DNA from 3 places in the Streptomyces griseoaurantiacus genome. Region 1 is predicted to be linked to each of the others. Evidence: riboswitches for the same ligand, from Rfam matches in the RefSeq annotation. Region 1 holds a riboswitch; each other region holds the start of a gene.
What was found. A riboswitch is a leader RNA that binds a small molecule or an ion and turns the genes downstream of it on or off. The one in region 1 is predicted to bind cyclic di-AMP.
Positions count from the first base shown of each region.

Region 1 (5,342 bases):
AGGTCCACCGCGGGCCGGTCCCCCGCACCGCCCCGGCCCGTGGCGAACCCGGCGGCGCCCGCCGCCGAGGAACGCGACCGGCTCGCCGGGAAGGAGGAGGACAGGGAGGAGGACAGCGAGGCCGCCACGCCCGAGCCGCGCCCCGGCCGACCGCCCGCTGCCGGAGCCCCGGCCGACCCCGTGCGCTTCCACTGCACGTGCTGCTCGGGGATCTCCTCCAGGAAACGGGAGGGCGGGTTGTACGAGGGCTGCCCCCACGCGCTGCGCAGTGCCGCACGGGTCAGGTAGAGCCGCTCCCGGGCACGGGTGATGCCCACGTACGCCAGTCGCCGCTCCTCCTCCAGCTCCTTGGTCTGGCCGAGCGCGCGCATGTGCGGGAAGACGCCGTCCTCCATGCCGGTGAGGAAGACGACCGGGAACTCCAGGCCCTTGGCGGTGTGCAGGGTCATCAGCGTGATGACGCCCGAACCGTCCTCCTCCTCGTCCGGGATCTGGTCGGAGTCGGCGACCAGGGCGACCCGCTCGAGGAACTCCGCGAGGGTGCCGCCGGTGGCCGCCGCAGCTCCGGCGGCCGCGCCGGTCGTGACGGCGGCGTCCGCGCCCTCGGCTTCCGTACCCCCGGCACCGGTGCCGGCCGTCGCGGCATCGGCGGGCGCGGCGGTGTCCGGTGTCACGGCCCCGGTCCCGTCCCCGGCACCGGCCGCACCACCCCGCTCCTGCTCGAACTCCAAGGCGACGGCCGCGAGTTCCTGCAGGTTCTCGATCCGGGTCTCGTCCTGCGGGTCCGTCGACGCCTGCAGCTCGGCGAGGTAGCCGGTGCGTTCGAGGATCGCCTCCAGGACCGTCGCCGGGCCCGCGCCGGACTCGACGACCGTGCGCAGCTCCTCCATCAGCACGTTGAACCGCTTGACGGCGTTGGCGGAGCGGGCCGCCATGCCGTACGCCTCGTCGACCCGCCGCAGCGCCTGCGGGAAGCTGATCCGCTCGCGCTGCGCGAGGGCGTCGATCATCGCCTCGGCGCGCTCGCCGATGCCCCGCTTGGGCACGTTGAGGATCCGGCGCAGCGGCACGGAGTCCTCCGGGTTGGCGAGGACCCGCAGGTAGGCCAGGACGTCCCGGACCTCCTTGCGCTCGTAGAAGCGGACGCCGCCGACGACCTTGTAGGGCAGGCCGACGCGGATGAACACCTCTTCGAAGACACGGGACTGTGCGTTGGTGCGGTAGAAGACGGCGACGTCACCCGCCTTGGCCTCGCCCGCGTCCGTGAGGCGGTCTATCTCCTCGGCGACGAACTGGGCCTCGTCGTGCTCGGTGTCGGCGACGTAGCCGGTGATCTGCGCGCCCGAGCCCGCGTTGGTCCACAGGTTCTTGGGTCGGCGGGACTCGTTGCGCTCGATGACCGCGTTGGCGGCGGACAGGATCGTCTGCGTGGAGCGGTAGTTCTGCTCCAGCAGGATCGTCGTCGCGTCCGGGTAGTCCTCCTCGAACTGGAGGATGTTGCGGATGGTCGCGCCCCGGAAGGCGTAGATCGACTGGTCCGCGTCACCGACGACGCACAGCTCGGCGGGCGGCACCTGGGCCTCCGGCGGCACGTCGACCGGGTGCTCGGAGGTGCCGACCAGTTCACGCACGAGGGCGTACTGGGCGTGGTTGGTGTCCTGGTACTCGTCGACCAGGACGTGCCGGAAGCGGCGGCGGTAGTGCTCGGCGACGTCCGGGAACGCGCGCAGCAGGTTGACCGTCGTCATGATCAGGTCGTCGAAGTCCAGCGCGTTGGCCTCGCGCAGCCGCGACTGGTAGAGCGCGTAGGCCTGGGCGACCGTCTTCTCGAAACCGTCGGCGGCCTGCGCCGCGAAGTCCTCCTCGTCGATCAGCTCGTTCTTCAGGTTGCTGATCTTGGCGCTGAAGGACTTCGGCGGGAAGCGCTTGGGGTCGAGGTCCAGATCACGGCAGACGAGGGCCATCAGGCGCTTGGAGTCGGCGGCGTCGTAGATCGAGAAGGAGGAGGTGAAGCCGAGCCGCTTGCTCTCCCGGCGCAGGATGCGGACACAGGCGCTGTGGAACGTCATCACCCACATCGCGTGCGCGCGCGGGCCGACGAGCTGCTCGACGCGCTCCTTCATCTCGCCCGCGGCCTTGTTGGTGAAGGTGATGGCGAGGATCTGGCCGGGGTGGACGTTCCGCTCCGCCAGCAGATGCGCGATGCGGTGGGTGAGCACACGGGTCTTGCCGGAGCCGGCACCCGCGACGATGAGCAGAGGGGATCCGGCGTGCACGACGGCCGCACGCTGGTTCTCGTTCAGGCCGTCCAGCAGGGCCGCCGCGTCCAGGACGGGGCGGGGGGCGCCGTTGCGGTAGTAGCCGCCTCCGCCTTCGGACTCCCCCGCTCGGGCCCCCCAGCCGCCCGGGGGCGTGTCGAACTTCCCGCCGAACAGGTCGTCCGGAATCGGCTCCGGCACGTGCTCGTCCTCGGGCGGTGGCGGGGGTTCCTCCGCGTGGGCCCGCGGGGCCTGGAGGTCCGCCAGGAAGCTGTCGTCAAAGAGGCTGCTCATCGCTCTCCGAGTCTAGGGCGCCCCACCGACAACCGGCCGCCCCCTCGGGAACTCCGCCCGCAACCCCGGGGCGGCGGAGCGCCCCGCGTGACGAACCTCTCAGCCGGGGCGCCGGTGCCCGGCGGGCCTCCCGGCCGGCATCCCCCCGGCCGGCCACCGAGGCGCCACCTCGGCGCCATCACCCCTGGTGACCGCGAGACGAGCGCGGAAGGGGCCGGCGGACGGGCAACTGCCGGAACGGTTCCGCACGTTGGCCCGCGCCGCCGTCGGCAACCGAATCCTCACGCGAAGGTCACAAAAATGTATCGGACATAACGCACTTCGACCTTCACACGAGGCACACAAGTTGGCTACCGTGCCGGGCAGGTCGCGCGACGCAACCGGCGAACGTCGCCGGGCCGCGCGGCCTCCGCCGAATCCGGCCCGCCCCCGCGGGCAGCCGGAACCGGGGACCCAACCGAGACCTGGGGTGAATCGGCCCACCGCCCCGCGCGCACGGGCCGTAGGGCAGTCCTTCCGGAACCATCCGCCCGAATCCGACAGCTAACCCGGTAGGCGGCGTACGGAAGGAGTCGCCTCTCTTGGCGTCGGACCAGAAACCGCTTCCCGCCGTCGCGCGCCCGGCGTACCCGGCGGTCCCCGTGGCTCCCGCAGGGGACAACGGCTCGGGGGACTCCGCTTCCGGGACCGAACCGCCGGCGCCGAGCCGCGCGGAGGTCCAGCAGCGGATCGACAGCCTGTACCAGCGGGTCGAGACGGCCACGGAGACGTACAACGCGACGCGCGTCCTGGCCGCCAAGGAGCGGCAGCGGTCGGGGGCCGCGGCGGAGGCCGCCAAGCGTTCGCAGTGGCTGGACACGGCACGCGCCAAGCTGGGCCCGTCCGTCCCGGCGGTGCTGCCGGCCGACCGGAGTTCCGACCGACCGGCGCCCGGCCGGTCCACGGGGCGTCCGGGCGCCGGGCGGCCGCAGGGCCTGCGCCAGTCCTCGATCGACAGGACCGTCGCCGAGCTCATCGCCGCGACGGAGAAACGGCGCAGGTCCGGAACCCCGGCGCTGGGCGCCTCCCGCGAGACGCCGGCACTCGGGCCCGGCACCGCGGGGCGGGAGCTGCCGGCACTGCCGTCGCCGAGGAAGCCGGTCTCGGCGAGCGCGCCTCAGCGGTCGCCGCGGACCTCGAAGGAGGCGACGCAGCGCAAGCTCGCCACCGCGCGCGGTCTGCTGTCGCAGCGGACCGGCGGAGCACGTGCGGCACTCGAGAGCGCATCGCCCGCGCGGGCACAGACCCAGCAGCAGTCGCCCTCGTGGGCGTCCCCCGTGCAGGAGCTCGCCCCGGGACAGGGGGCGCCGTCCGGTGCGTACACGACGACGGGCGGTACGGCCTCCGCCTTCGCGGCGGTGGACGGCACGGGTTCGTTCCCTGCCGTCGACGGCACGGGGTCCTTCCCCACTGTGGGCGCCACCGGGTCGTTCCCGGCGGTGGGCGCCACGGGTGCCTACCCGGGCATGGAGAACACGGGTTCCTTCCCTGCGATGGGTGCCGGCACGGCCACCTTCCCGGGCGCCGGTGGCTCCGGCGCGTACCCCGGCACGGACACCGGCGCGTTCCCGGCGGTGAGCGGGACAGGATCGTTCCCGGCGGTGAACGGCATGGGTTCCACCGGCGGCGCGAGCGCCACCGGGGCGTTCCCCCCGGCCGACGACACGGGCTCCTTCCAAGCCCTCGGCACCGCCTACTCGTACCCGGGCACGGACGGCACGGGCTCCTGGCCGGCGGTCGACGGCACCGGCTCCATCCCGGCCCTCGGCACCGCCTACTCGTACCCGGGCACGGACGGCACGGGCTCCTTCCCGGCGGTCGACGGCATCGGCTCCTGGCCGGCGGTGGACGGCACCGGCGGTTTCCCGGCGGTGGACAACACGCGGGCCTACCCCGCCGTGGACGGCACCGGCGGCTTCCCGGCCACCGGCGGCACCGCCCCGTATCCCGCGGGCGACAGCACCGGAGCGCTCCCGGTCGCGTACCAGGCCGCCGGGGACCCCGGTGCGGGCAACGCCTACCCGGCCGCCCCGGCCTACCCGGCCACCGGCGGCACCGGTGCGTTCCCGGCGGACGTGGCCCCGGCGTACCCCGCCGCGAACGGCGGCGGTGGGCTGCCGGGCGTGAGCAGCACCGGCAGCTTCCCGGCCGCCGACGGCATCGGCTCCTTCTCCGCCCCGGGGACCACCGGTTTCTTCCCGGGGACCACTGGCGGGCTCCCCGGCACCGGCGGGCTCGGCGCGTACCCCGCCACCGGCGGCCTCGCGCAGGCTCCCACCGCCGGCCCCGCGCCGGCCGCCGCCCTCACCGGTCCGGCCCCCGCCACAGGCGTCACCGTGGCCTTCCCGGCCGCCGCGGGCGCCGGCACGTACGCGCCCGCCGGCCGGGGCGACTCCCTCCCGACCATCGAAAGCACGGGCAGCATCCCGGCCATCGGCCCCACGGGCGCCGTCCCCACCGCCGCCCCGCAAGCGCCGACCGCCTCCCAGGGACCGGCCTCGCACGGCACCGTCACACCCGCCCCCACGTCGGCCGTCCCCGCGGCGGGCGCCGGCGTTCCCGCCGTCGACAAGGCCGCGACCGCCGCCGCCTTCGCCCGGGCGCAGACCGGACGGCCGTACGTCATGGGCGCGACCGGTCCCGGCTCCTTCGACGCCGCCGGTCTCGTCCAGGCCGCCTGGAAGGCCGCCGGGTTCCTGCTCCCGCGGACCCCCGCCGAGCAGGCCCGGTGCGGCACGACCGTCCCGCTCG
Region 1 is NZ_CP108326.1:4,473,727-4,479,068, reverse strand. Features, by position in the region: gene OHB09_RS20010 (ATP-dependent DNA helicase) at 1-2,552, opposite strand, end outside; cyclic di-AMP (ydaO/yuaA leader) riboswitch at 2,953-3,125, shown strand; gene OHB09_RS33320 (NlpC/P60 family protein) at 3,134-5,342, shown strand, end outside.

Region 2 (5,342 bases), 1.5 Mb from region 1:
CCATCTGCGACCTCCTCGGCGTACCCCGCGAGGACCAGGACGACTTCCGGGACTGGGCGGGCATGATGATCCGTCACGGCAAGGGCCCGCGCGGCGGGGTCGCCCGCTCCGTGAAGAAGATGCGTGGCTACCTCGCCGAACTCATCCACCGCAAGCGGGAGGCGCTGCCCGCGGAGGCGGCCCCCGGCGAGGACCTCGTCTCCGGTCTCATCCGCGCCTCCGACGAGGGCGAGCACCTCACGGAGAACGAGGTCGCCGCGATGGCGTTCATCCTTCTGTTCGCCGGCTTCGAGACCACCGTCAACCTCATCGGCAACGGCACGCACGCGCTGCTGACCCACCCGGAGCAGCGGGCCCGGCTGCAGGACTCGCTCGCCGCGGGCGACATGGGCCTGCTGGAGACCGGGGTCGAGGAACTCCTGCGCTTCGACGGCCCCGTGGAGCTGGCCACCTGGCGGTTCGCCACCCGGCCGCTGACCCTCGGCGGTCAGGACATCGCGCCGGGGGAGGCCGTCCTCGTCGTCCTGGCGGCCGCCGACCGCGACCCGGAGCGGTTCGCCGAACCCGACGTGCTCGATCTCACGCGGCGTGACAATCAACACCTCGGCTACGGGCACGGCATCCACTACTGTCTCGGTGCGCCGCTCGCCCGGCTGGAGGGCCGGACCGCGCTCGCGACGCTCCTGACCCGCCTTCCGGACCTCCGGCTCGCGGTGGATTCCACCGAATTGCGGTGGCGTGGAGGCCTCATCATGCGCGGATTGCGCACGCTGCCCGTGGAGTTCGCACCCGTCCCGAATTGAGTGGGCATCGGTTGCGCATAAACCCGCCCGGACACGAAAAGTGACAGTTCCTCAACTCTGTGATCTTCACGTGATCTGCGCTGCATTAACTTGTAACCGGTGTTGTACTGGCTATACGTTCACGCATCAACAAGGCGGTCCCCCGGATCGCCGCGTTGGGTCACCGCTGTCGTGTGAAAGGCAACCGCATGCTCTCCGGGAACGGTCGTCACCGTCGCCCCCGTCAGGCTCCGGCCCTCCTCGTCGCGGCCGGCGTGACCGGCTCCGCCATCGCCATCCCCCTGCTCGGCGCCACGGGCGCGAGCGCGGCCAGCGGTTCCACCTGGGACCACGTCGCGGAGTGCGAGAGCGGCGGCTCCTGGAGCGCGGACACGGGCAACGACCTGTACGGCGGCCTGCAGTTGTCGCAGGACGACTGGAACCACTACGGCGGCCTCGACTACGCGCCGAGCCCCGACAAGGCCAGCCGTTCGCAGCAGATCGCCGTCGCCGAGAAGATCCTCGCCGCCGAGGGCGTCGCCGCCTGGCCCACCTGCGGCCCGCTGTCCGGGCTCTCCAAGGACTCCGGTTCCGCGGACGTCGACACGGGCCTCGGCAGCGGCTCGGGCGAGTCCGGGAAGTCCGGCTCCGGGCTGGACCTCGGCCTGGACAACTCGTCCGGAAACTCCGATTCGTCCGCCTCTTCGGGTTCCTCGGGGTCCTCCGAATCCTCCGGCAAGTCCTCCGGGAAATCCGGCAGCACGTCCGACGAGGCGTCCGGAAAGGCGAGCGCGAGTCCGAGCAAGAAGGGCGAGGACTCCTCCCGCGCGTCCGGCGATTCCCGCTCCGGCGGCAAATCCACCACATCCCCGGAAACCAGCGACAAGTCCGGCGATTCCTCGGCCGGACGGTCCTCGGGGAGCGCCTCGGAGCACTACCGGCAGAGCCCGGGCTCCTCGGCCCTCGTCGACACGGGCGCCGTCGACGGGACGAAGGGGGCCAACACCCTCATCGCCGACGGAACCGGCCGGCACCGCGGCAGCAGTGCCGAGGACGGCTCCACCTACACGGTCCGCCACGGCGACACCCTCGGCTCCATCGCCGACTCCCTTGACGTGGACGGCGGCTGGCAGGCCCTCTACCAGGCCAACGAGGACGCCATCGGCAGCGACCCGAGCGTCATCCGGCCCGGTCAGAGCCTCGTCGTCGAGTAGGCGCGCCCCGTTCCGGGGGCGTCGGGGGACGCCGGGGACGCCAGGGGAAGAATCGGACGTACGGGGTTGAAGTGCACCCGAAATCAGGGGAGTTTGGTCCCTGGATCAGCCCTGATGTCCGATTCGGCGAAAGTGTGGGATGAGTCTCATAAGCCTTGATCGTCTTTGAAATCCGGCGGATCTCATGTCTACGGTCGTCACCGCTCGCCATCGCGGGCCCCGACGGTCGCAACGCCGAATCCTGCCAGCGGCCGTACGGGAACAGTCGTCGCGTCAAGCGCCGTAGGCAGGAGCGGGGGACCCAGGTAAGTGCCGGGCCCGGCGGCCGGACCACCACGTGGTCCCGGACGGCCGGACACGGCTTGGGGTGAAGTCGTGCGCCACAAGCGGCGCGCGACCGGGCAACTCAACCGGCCCGAACCCGACAGCTCACCTCGCAGGCGTCGGTGAGGGGATCTCTCCATGCTGTTTTCCAGCAAGGGCAAGCACCGCCGTCCGTCCAAGGCCACCCGTGTCGTCGCGCTCGCCGGCGTCACCGGTGCCGCCGTCGCCGCCCCGCTGATGGCGGCCGGCAACGCCTCCGCCGCCACGGCCTCCCAGTGGGACGCCGTCGCCCAGTGCGAGTCCGGCGGCAACTGGTCCATCAACACCGGCAACGGCTTCTTCGGCGGGCTGCAGTTCACCAGCTCCACCTGGGCCGCGTACGGCGGCACCGCGTACGCCGCGCGTGCCGACCTGGCCTCCAAGTCGCAGCAGATAGCCGTCGCCGAGAAGGTCCTCGCGGGCCAGGGCAAGGGCGCCTGGCCGGTGTGCGGCAAGGGTCTGACCGGTGCCGCCTACGACGGCGCCGCCGCCTCCAGCGGCTCGTCCTCCAACGGGTCGAGCAACTCCGGCAGCTCCAGCAGCGCGGGCTCGTCGAGCAGCTCCTCGTCCACCGAGCAGCACGCCTCCCGTTCCCAGGAGCGTCCGGCCGCGAAGAAGACCGTCACCACGCCCACCGGCAAGAAGGTCGAGAAGGGCGACGGCGAGTACAAGGTCGTCAAGGGCGACACGCTGAGCGGCATCGCCGCCGAGCACCACGTCAAGGGCGGCTGGCAGAAGCTGTTCACGCTGAACAAGGACATCGTGGACGACGCGGACGTCATCTTCCCGGGCCAGCAGCTCCACCTGAGCTGACCCTCCCCGGCCCCCTCGCGGGGCCGGCCCCCGTCCCCACGGGTCCCCCACCCCCGGCGCCTCTCCCCCGTACGCGCCGGGGGTGGGGCATGTCCGGACCCGGGGGGCCGCGGAGCCCCGGACGGACCGCCGGGTGCGCGCGCTCTCCTGATACCCACCCCCGCTCATTTTGTTCCGTCAGGAAACAATTCACCCACACTTCTGCCCGGCAAGTGGGCCACACACCGGTGCCGCCGCCTGAGACGGCTAGGCTCGGGAGCGCGAGCCACCCCGGCTCCGCGCCCCGCGTCGGGCCCCGAGGGCCCGGCGTACCCGCGTCACATCCCAGAAGGAGATGCTCGTGCCGTCCATCGACGTCGTCGTAGCCCGGGAAATCCTGGACTCCCGAGGCAACCCCACGGTCGAGGTCGAGGTCGGCCTCGACGACGGCAGCACGGGTCGTGCCGCCGTTCCCTCCGGTGCCAGCACCGGTGCCTTCGAGGCCATCGAACTCCGTGACGGCGACCCGAGCCGCTACCTGGGCAAGGGTGTCGAGAAGGCCGTCCTCGCCGTGATCGAGCAGATCGGCCCGGAGCTGGTCGGCTACGACGCCACCGAGCAGCGTCTGATCGACCAGGCCATGTTCGACCTGGACGCCACCGACAACAAGGGCTCCCTCGGCGCCAACGCCATCCTCGGCGTCTCGCTCGCCGTCGCCCACGCCGCCTCCGAGGCCAGCGACCTGCCGCTCTTCCGCTACCTGGGCGGCCCCAACGCGCACCTGCTGCCGGTGCCGATGATGAACATCCTGAACGGCGGCTCGCACGCCGACTCCAACGTGGACATCCAGGAGTTCATGATCGCCCCGATCGGCGCGGAGTCCTTCTCCGAGGCCCTGCGCTGGGGCGCCGAGGTCTACCACACGCTGAAGAAGGTCCTGAAGAACAAGGGCCTGGCCACCGGCCTCGGCGACGAGGGCGGCTTCGCCCCGAACCTCGGCTCCAACCGCGAGGCCCTCGACCTCATCCTCGAGGCCATCAAGGAGGCCGGCTACACCCCCGGCGACCAGATCGCCCTCGCCCTCGACGTCGCCGCCTCCGAGTTCTACAAGGACGGCGTCTACTCCTTCGAGGGCAAGGACCGCACGGCGGCCGAGATGACCGACTACTACGCGGAGCTCGTCGACGCGTACCCGCTCGTCTCCATCGAGGACCCGCTGTTCGAGGACGACTGGGCCGGCTGGAAGACCATCACCGACCGCCTCGGCGACAAGGTCCAGCTCGTCGGTGACGACCTGTTCGTCACCAACCCCGAGCGCCTGGCCCGCGGCATCGAGGAGGGCACCGCCAACGCCCTGCTGGTCAAGGTCAACCAGATCGGCTCGCTGACCGAGACCCTGGACGCCGTGGAGCTCGCCCAGCGCAACGGCTTCAAGTGCATGATGTCCCACCGTTCCGGCGAGACCGAGGACGTCACCATCGCCGACCTGGCCGTCGCCACCAACTGCGGCCAGATCAAGACCGGCGCCCCGGCCCGCTCCGAGCGCGTCGCCAAGTACAACCAGCTCCTGCGCATCGAGGAGATCCTCGACGACGCCGCGGTGTACGCCGGCCGCTCGGCGTTCCCCCGGTTCCGCTCCGCCGGACAGTGAGCCCCACCGCGGGCGCCCTCGTGAGCGAGCGGCGCCCGTGGGCGGCGTCGTACGTACGTCCCCGTACCCGGTCCCGTACCGTGTGCGGGGACGTACGCATGAGACGGCAGGCGTGAGCGCGACGGGAGGCGGAGGACATGGCCGCGAAGGACCGGGACCGGTTCTCGACCGCGACCAGGCTGCGGCTGCTCGGTGAGCAGACGGCCGCCCGGGTCTACCGTTCGCAGACCCGGCGCCAGGCCCGCCGCTCCCGGCTCACCGGCCGCGCGGCCCTGCTCGCCCTGGTGCTGTGCACGATGATCGTGGCGCTCGCCTACCCGATGCGGCAGTACGTCTCCCAGCGGGCCCGGATCGCCGACGAGGAACGCGAGCAGCGGCAGGCCCGCGAGCGGGTGGAGCAACTGCGCGACCTCAAGGCCCGCTGGCAGGACGACGCCTACGCGGAACAGCAGATCCGGCTGCGGCTGCACTACGTGATGCCGGGGGAGACCGGCTACGTCGTCGCCGAGCCCGGCGCCGCCACCCGTACCCGCTCCGAGG
Region 2 is NZ_CP108326.1:2,963,043-2,968,384, reverse strand. Features, by position in the region: gene OHB09_RS13095 (cytochrome P450 family protein) at 1-803, shown strand, start outside; gene OHB09_RS13090 (LysM peptidoglycan-binding domain-containing protein) at 992-1,996, shown strand; cyclic di-AMP (ydaO/yuaA leader) riboswitch at 2,265-2,454, shown strand; gene OHB09_RS13085 (LysM peptidoglycan-binding domain-containing protein) at 2,459-3,172, shown strand; gene eno (phosphopyruvate hydratase) at 3,513-4,802, shown strand; gene OHB09_RS13075 (FtsB family cell division protein) at 4,940-5,342, shown strand, end outside.
Region 2: another riboswitch for cyclic di-AMP. It lies ahead of OHB09_RS13085 (LysM peptidoglycan-binding domain-containing protein); the one in region 1 lies ahead of OHB09_RS33320 (NlpC/P60 family protein).

Region 3 (5,342 bases), 1.2 Mb from region 1:
GGGCTGCGCCATGCGGACCAGGGCGTCGTAGATCGACGCGTCGCCGTGCGGGTGCAGCTTGCCCATGACCTCCCCGACGACGCGGGCGCACTTGACGTAGCCGCGGTCGGGCCGCAGCCCCATCTCGTTCATCTGGTAGACGATGCGGCGGTGCACCGGCTTGAGGCCGTCCCGGGCGTCGGGGAGGGCGCGCGAGTAGATGACCGAGTACGCGTACTCGAGGAAGGAGCCCTGCATCTCGTCGACGACGTCGATGTCGAGGATCCGCTCCTCGTACGAGTCGTCGGGCGGCGGGGTCTTGGTGCTGCGGCGGGCCATCGCTGCCGGCTCCTTGTGTGGGCGTGGGCGGGATCTGATGCGGACCATTGTGGACCGGGGGACCGACAACGTGTCGCGGGACCCGGCCCGGAGGCCCGCGGCCGTGCTCCCGGACCCGCCCACCGGGGGTGCCGGCGGCGGCCGGGCGGGTACCCGCGCACCCGTGGGTGAGCCGCGCACCGGCGTGGCCCCGCGCCCTCTGCGAGGGCACATACAGTGGCAGGATTGGCACAACTCCGCGGTTGGTCACAGCCGCTTCTCGTGAGTGAAGGGACGTACATGCCCATGGGTCACACGGCCACCGCCGAGGCAGGCTCCGGCGGCCTGACAGCGACCGAACACCGTCTGGCCAACGGTCTGCGCGTGGTGCTCTCCGAGGACCACCTGACCCCGGTCGCGGCGGTGTGCCTCTGGTACGACGTCGGCTCGCGCCACGAGGTCGAGGGACGCACCGGCCTGGCTCACCTCTTCGAGCACCTGATGTTCCAGGGCTCTGGACAGGTGAAGGGCAACGGCCACTTCGAACTGGTGCAGGGCGCCGGCGGCTCCCTCAACGGCACCACGAGCTTCGAACGCACCAACTACTTCGAGACCATGCCCGCCCACCAGCTGGAGCTCGCCCTCTGGCTGGAGGCCGACCGCATGGGCTCGCTGCTGGCCGCCCTGGATGAGGAGTCCATGGAGAACCAGCGGGACGTCGTCAAGAACGAGCGCCGCCAGCGCTACGACAACGTCCCCTACGGCACCGCCTTCGAGCGGCTGACCGCGCTCGCCTATCCCGAGGGCCACCCCTACCACCACACCCCGATCGGCTCGATGGCCGACCTGGACGCGGCCACGCTGGAGGACGCCCGCGCGTTCTTCCGCACCTACTACGCGCCCAACAACGCGGTGCTCTCGATCGTCGGCGACATCGACCCGGAGCAGACGCTCGCCTGGGTCGAGAAGTACTTCGGCTCCATCGCCTCGCACGACGGCAAGCCCGCCCCGCGCGACGGCTCCCTCCCCGACGTCATCGGCGGGGAACTGCGCGAGGTCGTCGAGGAGGAGGTCCCGGCCCGCGCGCTCATGGCCGCCTACCGCCTCCCGGAGGACGGCACGCGGGCGGCGGACGCCGCCGACCTGGCCCTGACCGTCCTCGGCGGCGGCGAGTCCTCCCGGCTGTACAACCGCCTGGTCCGCCGGGACCGCACCGCCGTCGCCGCCGGCTTCGGCCTGCTCCGTCTCGCCGGGGCGCCCTCCCTGGGCTGGCTGGACGTGAAGACCTCCGGCGACGTCGAGGTGCCCGTCATCGAGACGGCCGTCGACGAGGAGCTCGCCCGGTTCGCCGAGGAGGGCCCCACCGCCGAGGAGATGGAGCGCGCCCAGGCGCAGCTCGAACGCGAGTGGCTGGACCGGCTCGGCACGGTCGCCGGACGCGCCGACGAACTGTGCCGGTACGCCGTCCTGTTCGGCGACCCGCAGCTCGCCCTGACCGCCGTCCGGCGCGTCCTGGAGGTCACCCCCGAGGAGGTCCGGGACGTCGCCCGGGCCCGGCTGCGACCCGACAACCGCGCGGTGCTCGTCTACGAGCCGGTCGCCCCCGAAGCGGCCGAAGCCACCGACGAGGCAGCCGAAGCCACCGACGAGAACGAGGAGTCGGCGAAGTGACCGAGCTCGCGACCATGGAGTTCCACCCGCAGCCCCGGCCCGGCGAGGCGAAGCCCTGGGCGTTCCCCGCGCCCGAGCGCGGCACCCTGGACAACGGCCTGACGCTGCTGCGCTGCCACCGCCCCGGCCAGCAGGTCGTCGCCGTGGAGATCCTCCTCGACGCGCCCCTGGAGGCCGAGCCGCAGGGCCAGGAGGGCGTCGCCACCCTCATGGCGCGCGCCTTCTCCGAGGGCACCGACAAGCACTCCGCCGAGGAGTTCGCCGCCGAGCTGGAGCGCTGCGGCGCCACCCTCGACGCGCACGCCGACCACCCCGGTGTGCGGCTCTCCCTGGAGGTGCCCGTCTCGCGGCTCGCCAAGGCGCTCGGCCTGCTCGCCGACGCGCTGCGCGCCCCCGCCTTCGACGACGGCGAGATCGAGCGCCTGGTGCGCAACCGGCTCGACGAGATCCCGCACGAGACCGCCAACCCGGCCCGCCGCGCGGCCAAGGAGCTGTCCCGGCAGCTCTTCCCGGCCGACTCCCGGATGTCCCGGCCCCGCCAGGGCACCGAGGAGAGCGTCTCGGCCATCGACTCCGCCGCCGTCCGCGCCTTCTACGAGCGGCACGTACGGCCCGCGACCGCGACCGCGGTGGTCGTCGGCGACCTCACCGGCTTGGACCTCGACGCGCTGCTCGCGGACACGCTCGGCGCGTGGACCGGCGCGCCCGGACAGCCGCGCCCGGTGCCCCCGGTGACGGCCGACGACACCGGCCGGGTGATCGTCGTGGACCGCCCCGGAGCCGTCCAGACGCAGCTCCTCATCGGCCGTGTCGGGGCCGACCGGCACGATCGTGTGTGGCCCGCCCAGGTCCTCGGCACGTACTGCCTCGGCGGCACCCTCACCTCGCGGCTCGACCGCGTGCTGCGCGAGGAGAAGGGCTACACCTACGGAGTGCGGGCCTTCGCCCAGGTGCTGCGCTCCGCGCCCGACGGCAGCGGCGCGGCGATGCTCGCCATCAGCGGCTCCGTGGACACCCCGAACACCGGTCCCGCCCTCGACGACCTGTGGAAGGTGCTGCGCACCCTGGCGGCGGAGGGCCTGACCGACGCCGAGCGCGATGTGGCCGTGCAGAACCTGGTGGGCGTCGCCCCGCTGAAGTTCGAGACCGCGGCCGCCGTCGCGAGCTCGCTCGCCGACCAGGTCGAGCAGCACCTGCCGGACGACTACCAGGCGACGCTGTATCAGCAGCTCGCCGCCACCGGCACGGTGGAGGCGACAGCCGCCGTCGTCAACGCCTTCCCGGGGGACCGCCTGGTGACGGTCCTGGTGGGCGACGCCGAGCAGATCGTGGAGCCCGTCCGTGCCCTGGGCATCGGCGAGGTCACCGTGGTGGCCGCCGAGTAGCGCGCCTCCCGCGGCGACGTGGTGGGCCGGGCCCCGGTGACCCGAGAGGTCGCCGGGGCCTTCCGCGTGCCGGGGCCGGCGCTTCGCCCGCCCCCTGAAGGCCGCTCAGGGGCGCGAGTTTGTCCGTATTGCCACAGGAGAGAGCGCTTCGCTCATGTGGGATACGCAACAAAACCGTTACCTCGTTTGCCCGCTGAAACGCCGTCCGCTTAGCGTCTTCCCGGCTGTCCGTCAGGCAGCGCGCCGCATCCGCGGCAGCGGGCAGCCATCGCCGAGTCCCCCTACGGCGCGAGCCCGGGGGAGCCGGGGACCCACGTCCCTGGGGTGAATCGGGCGCCCCCGCAAAGGGTGTCCGTAGGAGACCTTCCTGCTCCGAACCCGTCAGCTAACCCGGTAGGCGAGAAGGAAGGAAAGGACAAGCCCCTTCATGGCGTTCACCCGCGCCCCTGGGAAGCACCGCCGCGCCGACCGCACGAAGCGCACGACGACCGGCGCCGTGGGCGTCGCGGCCCTCGCGACCACCGGCGTCGTCGGCACCCTCGCCGGCTCCGCGGTCGCCGCCGAGCCGCCCGCCTCGGTCGGGCAGACCGGCCTCCTGCGGGCCGCCGGCATCGGCGAGAGCGTCGCCGCCCGGATCGACGCCCAGGCGCTCGCCCAGGAGAAGGCCGCCGCCCGCAAGGCCGCCGAGGAGGCCGCCCGCAAGGAGGCCGCCGCGAAGGCCGAGCGGGCCCGTGAGGCCAAGGAGCGCGCCGCCCGCGAGGCGGAGCGCAAGCGGCTCAACACCTTCGTCATGCCGATCACCGGTTCCTACGTCTCCACCGGCTACCAGGCCAGCAGCTCGCTGTGGTCCTCCGGCAGCCACACCGGCATCGACTTCCACGCCGCCACCGGCACCTCCGTGCACGCCGTCGGCGCCGGCACCGTCGTGGAGACGGGCTGGGGCGGGGCGTACGGCAACCAGGTCGTCATCAAGATGAACGACGGCACCTACACCCAGTACGGCCACCTGTCGTCCATCGGCGTCACGGTGGGCCAGCAGGTCACGGCCGGCCAGCAGATCGCCCTGTCCGGCGCGACCGGCAACGTCACGGGCCCGCACCTGCACTTCGAGGCCCGCACGACCGCGGAGTACGGCTCGGACATCGACCCGGTGGCGTACCTGCGCGGACACGGCGTCAACGTCTGAGGCGCACGCACCGACACATACCCGCCACGACGGCCCCGGCTCACGCAGCCGGGGCCGTCGCCGTTTTTGTCCCGCCGCTGTCCAAAAAATAACCATGGATCAGGGATCGCCGTCGGAAATTCCTCCCGTCTGCAATAGAGTCGGACGAGCAATGCGCCGGCCGACGGTGTTTGCACGGAAATCAGGCGGAGGTCGGACATGCGTATTCCGGCGCACTCGGTATGCACGGCGATCCGTGAGGACATCGTCGCCGGTGTCCACGAACGCGGGAGCCGGCTCACCGAGGAGGTCCTCGCCAGACGCTACGGCGTCTCCCGCGTCCCCGTGCGCGAGGCGCTGCGCACGCTGGAGGCCGAGGGGTTCGTGGTCACCCGCCGGCACGCGGGCGCCTGCGTGGCCGAGCCCACCGGGCAGGAGGCCGCCGACCTGCTGGACATGCACGTCCTGCTGGAACCGCTCGGCGCCGCACGGGCCGCCCAGCGGCGCACCGAGGCGCATCTGAAGGTGCTGCGCGGCCTGGTCAGACTGGGCCGGGAGCGGGCCGGCCAGGGCAGCAGCGAGGACCTGCGCTCCCTGGACGGCTGGTTCCACGACACGCTGGCCCAGGCCGCCGGGAGCCCGGCGCTCAGCAGCACCCTGGCCCAGCTCCGGCACAAGATCGCCTGGATGTACGTGGCCGGGGCGCCGGCGGACCCGGTGACCGACTGGGCGGAGCACGCCGCCGTCGTCGACGCGATCGCCCGCGGCGACGGCGAACGCGCCCGCACCCTCACCGCCCGGCACACCGAACGCGCGGCCGCCGC
Region 3 is NZ_CP108326.1:5,638,923-5,644,264, forward strand. Features, by position in the region: gene OHB09_RS25070 (DNA gyrase/topoisomerase IV subunit A) at 1-318, opposite strand, end outside; gene OHB09_RS25075 (M16 family metallopeptidase) at 598-1,968, shown strand; gene OHB09_RS25080 (M16 family metallopeptidase) at 1,965-3,353, shown strand; cyclic di-AMP (ydaO/yuaA leader) riboswitch at 3,613-3,767, shown strand; gene OHB09_RS25085 (M23 family metallopeptidase) at 3,781-4,539, shown strand; gene OHB09_RS25090 (GntR family transcriptional regulator) at 4,738-5,342, shown strand, end outside.
Region 3: another riboswitch for cyclic di-AMP. It lies ahead of OHB09_RS25085 (M23 family metallopeptidase); the one in region 1 lies ahead of OHB09_RS33320 (NlpC/P60 family protein).